3 regions of the Tardiphaga sp. P4_G1 genome follow, and region 2 is predicted to be linked to each of the others. Evidence: predicted binding sites of a transcription regulator. Region 2 holds the regulator's gene; each other region holds the start of a gene.

Region 1 (4,311 bases), on a different contig from region 2:
AAAAAAGAAGGCCGCCCGGAGGCGGCCTTCGATCACAATGCAGTTGAGCGTGAAAGCAGGGCTTAGAAGCCCATGCCTCCCATTCCGCCCATGCCACCCATACCGCCGCCACCGCCCGGCATCGCCGGTGCAGCTTCCTTCGGCAGTTCGGCGACCATGGCTTCGGTGGTGACCAGCAGGCCGGCAACCGAGGCGGCGTCCTGCAGTGCAGTACGCACCACCTTGGCCGGATCGATGATGCCCTTGGCGACCATGTCGACATAGGTTTCGGTCTGCGCGTCGAAGCCGAAGGTCTCGGACTTCTCGTCCAGGATCTTGCCGACCACGATCGAACCTTCAACGCCGGCGTTTTCGGCGATCTGGCGGATCGGAGCTTCCAGCGCCTTCAGCACGATGTTGATACCGGCCTGCACATCGGCGTTCTCGTTGGTGAGACGGCCGACGGCCTTCTTGGCACGCAGCAGCGCAGTGCCGCCACCGGGGACGATGCCTTCCTGAACGGCCGCGCGGGTGGCGTTCAGCGCGTCATCCACGCGATCCTTCTTTTCCTTCACTTCGACTTCAGTCGCGCCGCCGACGCGGATGACGGCAACGCCGCCAGCCAGCTTGGCCAGACGCTCCTGCAGCTTCTCACGGTCGTAGTCCGAGGTGGTTTCCTCGATCTGCGCCTTGATCTGGTTGACGCGGGCTTCGATCGCCGGCTTCTTGCCAGCGCCGTTGACGACGGTGGTGTTTTCCTTGTCGATCACGACCTTCTTGGCGCGGCCGAGCATGGCGAGCGTGACGCTTTCCAGCTTCATGCCGAGATCTTCCGAGACGAGCTGACCGCCGGTCAGGATCGCAAGGTCTTCCAGCATCGCCTTGCGGCGATCGCCGAAGCCTGGTGCCTTGACGGCAGCAACCTTGAGGCCACCGCGCAGGCGGTTGACCACGAGGGTGGCGAGCGCTTCGCCTTCGACGTCTTCAGCAATGATCAGCAGCGGCTTGCCCGACTGCACCACGGCTTCGAGCACCGGCAGCATGGCCTGCAGGCTGGAGATCTTCTTCTCGACGAGCAGGACGTACACGTCCTCGAGCTCGGCGGTCATCTTCTCGGCATTGGTGACGAAGTAGGGCGACAGGTAGCCGCGATCGAACTTCATGCCCTCGACGATGTCGACTTCGGTCTCGAGCGACTTGTTCTCTTCAACCGTGATGACGCCTTCGTTGCCGACCTTCTGCATTGCCTGGGCGATCATCTTGCCGATGGCAGCGTCGCCGTTGGCGGAGATGGTGCCGACCTGGGCGACTTCAGCCGAAGACGCAACCGGCTTGGCGCGCTTGGTGATGTCCTTGATGACGGCGGCGACGGCGATATCGATGCCGCGCTTGAGGTCCATCGGGTTCATGCCGGCGGCAACCGACTTGGCGCCTTCACGGACGATGGCCTGGGCCAGCACGGTGGCGGTGGTGGTACCGTCGCCTGCGGTGTCGTTGGTCTTCGAGGCAACTTCGCGCAGCATCTGCGCGCCCATGTTCTCGAACTTGTCCTCGAGCTCGATCTCCTTGGCGACGGTGACGCCGTCCTTGGTGATGCGCGGAGCGCCGAACGACTTCTCGATCACGACATTGCGGCCCTTCGGACCGAGCGTGACCTTGACGGCGTTGGCGAGAATGTCGACGCCGCGCAGCATGCGATCGCGCGCGTCTCCGGAGAATTTAACGTCTTTGGCTGCCATGTTGATGGTGCTCCAAGTGATGGGAATTTGAAATTAAAACGCTGTCATGGCCGGGCTTGACCCGGCCATCCATCTTCCTGCGAAGAAGCCAGATGGATGCCCGGATCAAGTCCGGGCATGACGTCCGAGTGTTTGGAGAGCGGACCGCCTTTAGGCGATCACGCCCATGATGTCCGACTCCTTCATGATGAGGAGTTCTTCGCCGTCGAGTTTGATCTCGGTGCCCGACCACTTGCCGAACAGAACCTTGTCGCCGACCTTGATGTCGATCGGGATCAGCTTGCCGGCTTCGTCGCGGCCGCCGGGGCCCACGCCGACGACTTCGCCTTCAGACGGCTTTTCCTTGGCGCTGTCCGGGATGATGATGCCGCCCTTAGTCTTCTCGTCGGCGACGATGCGCTTGACGACGACGCGGTCGTGCAGCGGGCGGAATTTGGTCTTGGCCATGGGAGTGTCCCTTTAGGGTTTGCGATCTGGTTGCCATCTCGGAGGCGGGCGGGAATCCAGCCGGAACGCTCAAGGCGGCCGGCTCATTCCCTTAGCAATCGCGCTCCGGGAGTGCTAATTGAGCGTCCGGGAAATATGGCCAGACGCTTTTTGAGTCAAGCGAGGCCTTAAGGCCTTGGTGAGGCCAATATAGGATGATCTGGAAACCATAATGGAGAGTCGGCGTAATTCTGCCGACCTCATTGCGCCGTCAGGTGTTTTGCGCTTGGCTGCCGGGACGGGCAGCCGGGGAATTTGCTCTAGGGGATAATATGATCAGGTCACGCTACGCCCGCACGGTTGCCCATCTGGCGATCGTTTCAACTTTGGCGCTGTCATTGGGCGGGTGCGGCACGTCTGGTGGATTGGGCGGGTTCAGCTTTGGGAACTCGCAGCCGACACCGCCGCCGGAGCCCCCGCCGGCGCCGGAACTGCCAGCCTCGATCCGCTCGGAAGAACTCGTCGGCCGCTGGGGTCTGGCGTCCTACATGAATCCCAACGATCGCGTTCGCACCGAGAACGCCGCGCGCGGCCAGTGCAAGCAGCCCTATATCATCGGCCAGGGCGCCACCGGAGGGGTCATCATGCATCTCGCCGACGAGGCGACGCCGCAGGAACTGCGCCTGAAGGGTAGCCCGAGCGGCAAGAACTATATCGGCCCGCCCGGTCCCGCCGGTGGCGAGAAGGATCGCGAGATCGTCTCCTTCGACGGCCGGATTCTCGTCACGCGCTTCATCGACAAGGACGCTGCGGTTCGCTACGGCAACATGGTCTATGTCCGTTGCGCACCCAAGGCCTGACCTGACAAGGCCCGACCTGAGGCGTAACGCGGGTCCCGCCACTCCCTTGAAGACGTGAGCCCATGCACCGATTGCGCGACCTTGTTTTCGGACCGGGCCGCGCGGTCCTTGTGCTGGCATTCACCCAGATCCTGACCTGGGGCATCCTGATCTATCCACCTGTGCTGACCATGCCGCATATCACGGCGGCGCATGGCTGGTCGCTGGCCTTCGGCATGGCGGGCTTTTCGCTGGGGTTGATCGTATCGGGACTACTGTCGCCGGTGGTTGGTGGATTGATCGACCGCCACGGCGGCAATGTCGTCATGGCATCGGGCGCATTGGCCGGTGCCTTGGGTCTCGCTCTGTTTTCAGTCGCCGATCATCCCGCGACCTATCTGGCCTGCTGGCTGTTGCTCGGCGCTGCAATGTCTGCGTCGCTCTACGATCCCGCCTTCGCCACGTTGACGCGTATCTTCGGTGCCTCGGCGCGGCGGCAGATCACCTTCGTGACCTTTGCAGGCGGCTTCGCCTCGACGGTCGGCTGGCCGGCGACCCATCTTCTGCTTGAGGCTGTCGGCTGGCGCGGGACCTATCTGACCTTCGCAGCGATCTTCGCCTTTGTCGTTGCGCCGCTTCATGCTTTTGCATTGCCGCGCCACGTCGCCGTCGCGCCTCTGCCCGTGGTGGACGCCGTTGTCGTCCCCCAGCAGGCAACCCAGCGCCCGGAAGGCTGGCCGTTCATCCTGCTGGCGGCGGCGTTCTCGCTTTACAGCTTCATTCTGTCGGGCGTGACCTCGAACCTGCTGGCGCTGCTGGAGCGCGGCGGGCTCAGTGCTGCAACGGCGGTGACCATCGGTGCGATGTTCGGACCGGCGCAGGTGGCATCGCGGCTGGCGGACTTCATGCTGGCGGGGCGCACCCATCCGCTGTGGATCGCGCGCGGGGCGGTGGTGCTTGTAGTATCGGCCTTCGCAATGCTGGCCTTTGCAGGGATTTCGTTTCCGCTGGCGGCCTTGTTCGCTATCGGATTCGGCGCCGCCAATGGCGTCATGACCATCGCGCGCGGTGCGCTGCCGCTTCTGATGTTTGGCCCGGTGGGGTATGGCCGTGTGATCGGCCGTATCGCGCGGCCGGCTTTGTTCGTGCAGGCCTTTGCGCCGTTCGTGGTGGCTTCCGCGGTCGAGACGCTGTCGGACCGCATGGTGCTGCTGCTTGCGACCGTGCTGGCACTCGCGGTGCTGCTCTGTTTCGTGATGATAAAAACGCCGGGCATTGCTGCCCGGCGTTAAACGATCTCTAACTGTGGTCGAAAATTATCTTAGCCG
Region 2 (4,311 bases):
AGTGATTTCAGCGACGCATCGTCAAGCGCCTGTACGCCGAGCGACACGCGGTTGACGCCGGCCTCGCGATAGCCGCGAAAGCGCGTCGCTTCAACGGAGGTCGGGTTGGCTTCGAGTGATACTTCGACGTCGGAGGCGACGTTCCAGTATTTTCCGATCGAATCCAGAATCGCGCCGACCGTTTGCGGCTGCATCAGCGACGGCGTGCCGCCGCCGAGAAAGATCGACGTCACGGTGCGGCCTGGCGCGCGGGCAGCCGTGGTTTCGATCTCCCGTGCAAAGGCCCGCGCGAAACGTACTTCGTCGACGGCGTGATGACGGACGTGGCTGTTGAAGTCGCAATACGGGCACTTCGACAGGCAGAACGGCCAGTGCACATAGACGCCGAACGCGTCCTGCTGTGCGTTAGCGGGGCTCAAGGCAGATCTCCGCGAGCTTCACGAACGCCCTGGCGCGATGCGACAGGCCTTCGCCGAGTGGCGGCAATCCGTGTTTCTCGACCGCGGTCATTTCGCCATAGGTGCGGGTGTGACCATCGGGCAGGAATGTCGGATCGTAGCCGAAACCGGCAGTGCCGCGTGGTGGCCAGACCAGCGTGCCATGGGCATGCGCTTCGACTTCCTCGAGATGACCGTCGGGCCAAGCCACGCAGAGTGCCGAGACGAAATGCGCGGTGCGCTTGTCAGGCGAGGTTGCGCCGCGCTCTTGCAGCAAACGCTCGATGCGCGTCATTGCGCCGGTGAAGTCCTTGGACTCGCCGGCCCAGCGCGCCGAGAGGATGCCGGGCGCACCGTCGAGGGCATCGACGACGAGGCCGGAATCATCTGCGAAGGCGGGCAGTTGCGCGACATTGGCCGCGGCAATCGCCTTGATCGCGGCATTGGCCTTGAAGGTGTTGCCGGTCTCGTCGGGTTCGGCGAGACCGAGCTCGCCGGCCGACACTGCTTCGATGCCGTAGGGGGCCAAGAGATCGCGCATCTCGGCAAGCTTGCCGGGATTGTGGGTGGCGATGACGAGCTTCCCAGTGATTCGACGATGCATGATGCGAGTCTACGCCTGCTTGATGACTTGCGGAATCACGCGATGGCCATTTTCTGCAGTTCGACGAGGCGTCCGACGCCCTTTTGCGCCAGGGCCATCAGCTTCAGGAACTCGTCCTGCGTGAACGGCGTCTTCTCGGCGGTGCCCTGCACCTCGATGATGCGCCCGTCGCCGGTCATTACGAAATTGGCGTCGGTATCGGCCTCGGAATCCTCGGCGTAGTCGAGATCAAGCACCGGGGTGCCCTGATAGATTCCGCAGGAAATTGCCGCGATATTGTCGCGCAGCACGTTGCCGCCGCCGTTCTTGAACATGTTGCGGTTCTTCATCCACGAGATGCAGTCGGCCAGCGCAACCCATGCGCCGGTGATCGACGCCGTGCGGGTGCCGCCATCGGCCTGGATCACGTCGCAGTCGATGGTGATCTGGCGTTCGCCGAGCGCTTCGAGGTCGACGGCAGCGCGCAGCGAGCGGCCGATCAGGCGCTGGATCTCGACGGTGCGGCCGCCCTGCTTGCCGGATGCGGCTTCGCGGCGGGTGCGTTCCAGCGTGGCGCGGGGCAGCATGCCGTATTCGGCGGTGACCCAGCCGCGGCCCTGGCCCTTAAGCCATGGTGGCAGGCGCTCCTCCAGCGTGGCGGTCACCAGCACGTGGGTGTCACCGAATTTCACCATGCAGGAGCCTTCGGCATATTTGACCACGCCGCGTTCCAGCGACACGGCGCGCAGTTCATCGGGCGCACGACGGCTTGGCCGCATGAGAAAATCCTTCCAAATGTCCAGAGAGAGCCTGTTCGCGGTGCTTTTAGGGGGCACGGAGCGCAGCGGCAAGGGCAGGGCAGGTTCCACGCACGCAATGGTGCTTGTGTCCGGGGGCTCGGGGCGACAGATTAGGTCCTCAAGGAGTACCCTGTGGCCCACCACGATCCGATCGGCCTGATTTCGCCGCATGCCGGGCTCGCCCAGCTCAATGAGCGATCGCGTGAGATCTTCCGGCAGATCGTCGAGAGCTATCTCGCCACGGGCGAACCTGTCGGTTCGCGCAATATTTCGCGCCTGATCACGGTTCCGCTGTCGCCGGCGTCGGTCCGCAACGTGATGTCGGACCTGGAGCAGCTCGGCCTCATCTATGCGCCGCATACCTCTGCCGGACGGCTTCCGACCGAACTCGGACTGCGGTTTTTCGTCGATGCCTTGATGCAGGTCGGTGACCTCACCGAGCCGGAGCGGCAGTCGATCCAGCAGCAATTATCCTCGGTGGGGCGCTCGCAGACTGTGGAGGCAGCGCTCGGCGAGGCGCTGACGCAGCTGTCCGGCCTGACCCGCGCGGCGGCGGTGGTTCTGACCGCCAAGTCCAATGTGCGGCTGAAACACATCGAATTCGTCCGTTTAGAGCCCGAAAAGGCGCTGGTCGTGCTGGTTGCCGAGGATGGCCAGGTCGAAAACCGCGTGCTGACCCTGCCGCCGGGCGTGCCGTCGTCGGCGCTGAACGAGGCGTCGAACTTCCTCAATGCCCGGATTCGCGGCCGCACGCTGGCCGAGGCCCGGCTGGAGCTGGAAACGGCGCTGACCCAGAACCAGATCGAGCTCGATCAGCTGACCCAGAAGGTGATTGCCGCCGGCATTGCCAGCTGGTCGGGTGGCGAGAAGGACGATCGGCAGCTGATCGTGCGTGGCCAGGCCAATCTGCTCGAGGATCTCCATGCGCTGGAGGATCTTGAACGCGTTCGCCTCCTGTTCGACGATCTCGAAGCCAAGCGCGAGGTGATCGACCTTCTCGGTCGGGCGGAGACGGCGGAAGGTGTCCGCATCTTCATCGGCTCGGAAAACAAACTGTTCTCGCTGTCCGGCTCGTCCACGATCATTGCGCCCTACAGCGATGGCGCCGGCCATATTGTCGGTGTTCTCGGCGTGATCGGGCCGACCCGGCTGAACTATGCGCGGGTGATCCCGATGGTAGATTACGCGGCGCGCATCGTCAGCCGCATGCTCGGCGGCTGACAGATCGGCCGAATCCGGCCGGTTGCGCTTGATTTTCGGCGCTCAAACCCCGATATCCCGCTCAGCAATCCCACCATTTTGGCGTGTTTTTGAGAAGGCAGCGTGATGACTGATTCCAATGGGCAGAACGACAATCAGGACAAGACGGCAGCGGCCGCCGATCCGGTGGTCTCCAAGCCCTACATCATGCCGGACGATCCGGAGCCGAACTCGGTCGAGGCCCTAACCAAGGAAGCTGCGGACGCGCGCGACAAGATGCTGCGCACGCTGGCGGAGATGGAAAATCTGCGCAAGCGGACCCAGAAGGAGGTCGCCGACGGTCGCACCTATGCGATCGCCAATTTCGCGCGCGAAGTGCTCGATATCGCCGACAGCCTGCAGCGCGCCCTCGATGCCGTGCCTGCCGACACCAAGGCCGCCGCCGATCCGGGCCTGAAGGCGCTGCTCGAAGGCGTCGAGCTCACCGAGCGCTCGCTGCTCAACACGCTGGAAAAGAACGGCGTGAAAAAGTTCGACCCGTCGGGCGAGAAGTTCGATCCGAATTTCCAGCAGGCGATGTACGAAGTGCCCGATGCTTCCGTGCCTGCGGGCACCGTCGTTCAGGTCGTGCAGGCCGGTTATACCATCGGCGAGCGCGTGCTGCGCCCGGCGCTGGTCGGCGTGTCGAAGGGCGGCGCCAAGGCTGCACCTGTAGCGTCGGAATAAAGCTGTGTAGTAGGAGCTGGATCGCCCGGTCAAGCCGGGCGATGACAGCGAGAGTTAAGCCGCCAGCTCGCCCGACTGGATCCGCTTCACGCCGGCCTTGTTCATGTCGGCCCAAGCCTTGGCCAGCGAGCCCTGCGTGTCGATGCCGCGGCAGGCATCTTCGATCACATAGACATCGAAACCTGCTTTTCGCGCATCAAGGGCGGACCACGCGACACAGAAATCTGTGGCGAGACCGGCGATGAACACGCGCTGCAATTTGCGGGCTTTCAGATAGGCGGCGAGACCGGTGGTGGTCTTCCCGTCGGCCTCGGTGAAGGCCGAATAGCTGTCGACGTCCTTGTTGAAGCCCTTGCGCAGGATCAGCTCGGTATGCGGGATGGCGAGATCCTTCGAGAGCGCAGCCCCTTCAGTGCCCTGCACGCAGTGATCCGGCCACAGCACCTGCTTGCCGTATTTCACATCGGTGGTCTCAAACGGCTTCTTGCCGCTGTGGCTGGACGCGAAGGAGATATGGCCGGGCGTGTGCCAGTCCTGCGTCATCACCACGTCGGCGAATTTCTTC
Region 3 (4,311 bases), on a different contig from region 2:
TTAGAAGTCCATGCCGCCCATGCCGCCGCCCGGAGGCATGCCGCCTGCGCCTGCGCCGCCCTTCTTGGGCAGCTCGGCAACCATGGCTTCCGTGGTGATCAGCAGGCCGGCAACCGAAGCTGCGTTCTGGATCGCTGCACGGACAACCTTGGTCGGATCGATGATGCCCTTCTTGAGCATGTCGCCGTAGGTGCCGGTCTGCGAGTCGAAGCCGTAGCTGTAGGTCGCGGTCTCGAGGACCTTGCCGACGATGACCGAACCGTCTTCGCCTGCGTTGATGGCGATCTGGCGAGCCGGAGCCGACAGGGCCTTGCGGACGATCTCGACGCCGGTCTTCTGGTCGTCGTTCGCGGTCTTGATCTTCTTCAGCTGTTCCGAAGCGCGGAGCAGAGCGACGCCGCCGCCGGGGACGATGCCTTCTTCAACCGCAGCGCGGGTCGCATGCATCGCGTCATCAACGCGGTCCTTGCGCTCCTTCACTTCGACTTCGGTCGCGCCGCCGACGCGGATGACGGCAACGCCGCCAGCCAGCTTGGCGAGACGCTCCTGCAGCTTCTCACGATCGTAGTCCGAAGTGGTCTCTTCGATCTGCGCCTTGATCTGCGCCACGCGTGCTTCGATGTCGGCCTTCTTGCCGGCGCCGTTCACGATGGTGGAGTTCTCCTTGTCGATCATCACCTTCTTGGCGCGACCGAGCATGGCGAGCGTGACGTTCTCGAGCTTGATGCCGAGATCTTCCGAGATCGCCTGGCCGCCGGTCAGGATCGCGATGTCCTGCAGCATGGCCTTGCGGCGATCGCCGAAGCCCGGTGCCTTGACGGCAGCGACCTTGAGGCCGCCACGCAGGCGGTTGACGACGAGGGTGGCGAGAGCTTCGCCTTCGACGTCTTCCGCGACGATGACGAGCGGCTTGCCGGTCTGCACGACGGCTTCGAGCAGCGGCAGCATCTCGTTCAGCGAGGAGAGCTTCTTCTCGTTGATCAGGATGTAGGCGTCGTCGAATTCAACGCGCATCTTGTCGGCGTTGGTGACGAAGTAGGGCGAGATGTAGCCGCGGTCGAACTGCATGCCTTCGACGACGTCGAGTTCGGTTTCGAGCGACTTGGCTTCTTCAACCGTGATGACGCCCTCGTTGCCGACCTTCTTCATGGCGTCGGCGAGGAACTTGCCGATTTCCGCGTCGCCGTTGGCCGAGATGGTGCCGACCTGGGCGATTTCGTCGTTCGAGGTGACCTTCTTGGAGTTCTTGACGAGGTCAGCAACCACGGCTTCCACAGCCAGGTCGATGCCGCGCTTCAGATCCATCGGGTTCATGCCGGCAGCAACCGACTTGGCGCCTTCACGGACGATCGCCTGAGCGAGCACGGTGGCGGTGGTGGTGCCGTCGCCGGCCGCGTCGGCCGACTTCGAGGCCACTTCGCGCACCATCTGGGCGCCCATGTTCTCGAACTTGTCGTCGAGCTCGATTTCCTTGGCGACGGTGACGCCGTCCTTGGTGATGCGGGGCGCGCCGAACGACTTGTCGATGACGACGTTGCGGCCCTTCGGACCGAGCGTCACCTTCACGGCGTTGGCGAGAATGTCGACGCCGCGCAGCATCTTGTCGCGGGCATCAACGCCGAATTTCACTTCTTTAGCTGACATGTTTTGCTTCCTTGAAAATCAGGATGGGTGGGAAAGGCGCTTAAGCGGCCTTCTTCTTGGCGGGAGCGGCACCTTCGAGGACGCCCATGATGTCGCTTTCCTTCATGATCAGCAGGTCCTGACCATCGATCTTGACCTCGGTGCCCGACCACTTGCCGAACAGCACGCGCTCGCCGACCTTCAGATCGATCGGGATCAGCTTGCCGGCTTCGTCGCGGCCGCCCGGGCCGACGGAGACGATCTCGCCCTGGGAGGGCTTCTCTTTGGCGCTATCCGGAATGATGATGCCGCCAGCGGACTTCTCTTCGGCGTCGATACGCTTGACCACAACGCGATCGTGAAGCGGACGGAATTTCATGCAGTCCTCCTAAGTTTCTGTAGATGCTTGAGAAATTTAAATTGGCAGTCTGAGCCAACAAGTGCCAGCGCAGCTGGTCCGGACATAGGCCGAACGTTCCTCACCGGCAAGGGTCTGTATCAAATATTTTGGCACTCAAATATGACGGGTGCCAGAATTGGTTAAGACCCTCCGATACCGGTTCTCGAATCCGTTAGCATCCACGGTAAGTGGCTGCTAACATTCGGCTTTCAACCCATTATTAAACTTTTAAGCTTGTGATGAGGACGTTGCTTGCGTCACATTTCATGCATCGTGTTGTCACGGGCGAAGTGGAAGCCGGTTCGCTGCAGTCAGCACGGTCACAGGAGAGCAGAGCGAAGTTCGACGTCAAACCGGAATCCACTTAGCCGAATGCGCTCTGTCCATGGAGGTTGAACATGGTCTCGAGAAATGCAGCTTCTGACGATTTCAGAAAGCAGGTGCTTGGCTACGGACTGACGACGGCGCAGATTCTCTACCGCATGCCGGACCATCCATCGCTGCTGCAGACCTATGTCTGGCAGAACTACGATCTGTTTCCGAAGTTTCCCGCGCTGAAGGATTTCCTCGATTTCTGGCAGGAGAAGCTCGATGGCCCGCTCTTTGCGGTCACCGTCGCGCATTCGAAACTGATCAAGCCGGCCGAGCTTCGTGCCGTGGATGGCGTCTTCCGGTTGCACTAGTCCGCGCCTCTCAACGCGCCGGATGAATTGCCGCTGTGCTGAACTACAGCTAGGTTCCCGGATGCGCTGGCCGTTTGTTCGGCATTGCGCCGGGTGGGAAACACGACATGGCGAAGCTGAAGCGAACGTCAAAGAGCGCAGCGAAAGCGGCTGCGACGAAGAAGCCTGCGACACAGGCGGTAGCAAAAGCAGCAAAGAAGTTCGCGGTTGGCAAGCCAGCCAAGGCGAGTGCAAAAGCTGTCGCGAAATCCGGCCCGCGCCGCAAGCAGCGCGTCGCGATCAGTCACTATCAGGAAGAAGCATTTCTCGGCGACGGCCTGCGCGCTTATGCGAAGTATCGCGATCTCGGCGTTGCCGCTGCGACCGGCGGTTTGGCGCATGCGCATGTCATCCGGCTGATCGGACCTTGCGATCCGAAAGAGGTCTCCAAGCTTCACTATCACGATGCCGAGTTTCAGCTGGTCTATGTGCTGAATGGCTGGGTGAAGGCCTATATGGAAGGCGAGGGCGAGATGACCATGCGTCAGGGGTCATGCTGGACCCAGCCGCCGCGCATCAGGCACCTGATCCGCGATTACTCCGACAATTGCGAATTGCTTGAAGTAATCCTGCCGGCGGAATTCAAGACGGTGGAAGTCCGGTAGTTCGCGTGCGGAAATGCGACGCGTGCCTTGTTCGCGCGTCGCAGTGGCATTGAATCAGCTATGCTGAGCCCGTCGCTGCCCTGGCCCTCAACGAGTATCTCATGACTGCATCCGTTCCGGTTTTCGACGGTCACAACGATGTGCTGCTGCGGCTGTACAAATCGCAATCGCACGATCCGGTATCCGACTTCCTGACCGGGGAAGCCGCCGGTCACATCGACCTGCCGAAGGCGAAGGCCGGCGCGTTCGTCGGCGGGCTGTTCGCGCTGTATTCGCCGGCGGCTCAGGCGTCATCGGGATTCATGGCGCAGATGACGGGCGGACGCTACGCCGTGCCGCTTCCCGAGCCGCTGACGATGGACGAGGCGCGCAATTCCGTCGTCGCCGAACTGGCCATCCTGCTGCAGCTCGAACGTGCTTCCGCAGGCGCGGTGGCGATCTGCACCACCACCGCCGAAATCCGGTCCGCCATTGAGCGCAAGGCGCTGGCCGCGGTGGTCCATCTGGAAGGCGCGGAGGCCATCGACGCCGAGCTCAGATTCCTCGACGTTCTCTATGCGGCGGGGTTGCGGTCGATCGGGCCGGTGTGGAGCCGGACCAACATCTTCGGCCATGGCGTGCCGTTTCACTTCCCGTCCGGGCCCGATCTCGGCGACGGTCTCACCGCGGCCGGCGAGCGGTTGATCGGCGCCTGCAATGACCTGAAGATTCTGGTCGACCTGTCGCACATCACCGAGAAGGGTTTTTGGGATGTGGCGCGGCTGTCGAAAGCGCCGCTGGTGGCGACCCATTCCAATGCCCACGCGCTGTGCCCGTCGCCGCGCAATCTCACCGACAAGCAGCTCGCCGCGATCCGCGACACCGGCGGCATGGTCGGCCTGAATTTCGCGACCTGCTTCCTGCGCCCCGACGGCAGCATGCGGCCCGACACCGGCATCGAGCTGATGGTGCAGCAGATCGA

What was found. The regulator HrcA, encoded in region 2, represses chaperone genes, less so after heat shock. The targets are predictions, from matches to a motif close to GTTAGCACTCNCNNNNNGNGAGTGCTAAC.
Region 1: the regulator HrcA is predicted to act here: its motif matches at 2,256-2,284, upstream of AC1DUY_RS20690 (co-chaperone GroES).
Region 3: the regulator HrcA is predicted to act here: its motif matches at 2,130-2,158, upstream of AC1DUY_RS14955 (co-chaperone GroES).

Annotation. Positions count from the first base shown of each region.
Region 1 covers NZ_JBFUJU010000008.1:262,057-266,367, reverse strand. Annotated here, with positions in the region: gene groL (chaperonin GroEL) at 63-1,718, opposite strand; gene AC1DUY_RS20690 (co-chaperone GroES) at 1,869-2,165, opposite strand; gene AC1DUY_RS20685 (hypothetical protein) at 2,477-3,004, shown strand; gene AC1DUY_RS20680 (MFS transporter) at 3,067-4,275, shown strand; gene AC1DUY_RS20675 (protein phosphatase CheZ) at 4,305-4,311, opposite strand, start outside.
Region 2 covers NZ_JBFUJU010000003.1:145,574-149,884, reverse strand. Annotated here, with positions in the region: gene hemW (radical SAM family heme chaperone HemW) at 1-419, opposite strand, end outside; gene rdgB (RdgB/HAM1 family non-canonical purine NTP pyrophosphatase) at 406-1,041, opposite strand; gene rph (ribonuclease PH) at 1,077-1,799, opposite strand; gene hrcA (heat-inducible transcriptional repressor HrcA) at 1,953-3,041, shown strand; gene grpE (nucleotide exchange factor GrpE) at 3,147-3,746, shown strand; gene pncA (bifunctional nicotinamidase/pyrazinamidase) at 3,801-4,311, opposite strand, start outside.
Region 3 covers NZ_JBFUJU010000005.1:481,781-486,091, forward strand. Annotated here, with positions in the region: gene groL (chaperonin GroEL) at 1-1,644, opposite strand; gene AC1DUY_RS14955 (co-chaperone GroES) at 1,685-2,002, opposite strand; gene AC1DUY_RS14960 (usg protein) at 2,422-2,706, shown strand; gene AC1DUY_RS14965 (cupin domain-containing protein) at 2,814-3,350, shown strand; gene AC1DUY_RS14970 (dipeptidase) at 3,452-4,311, shown strand, end outside.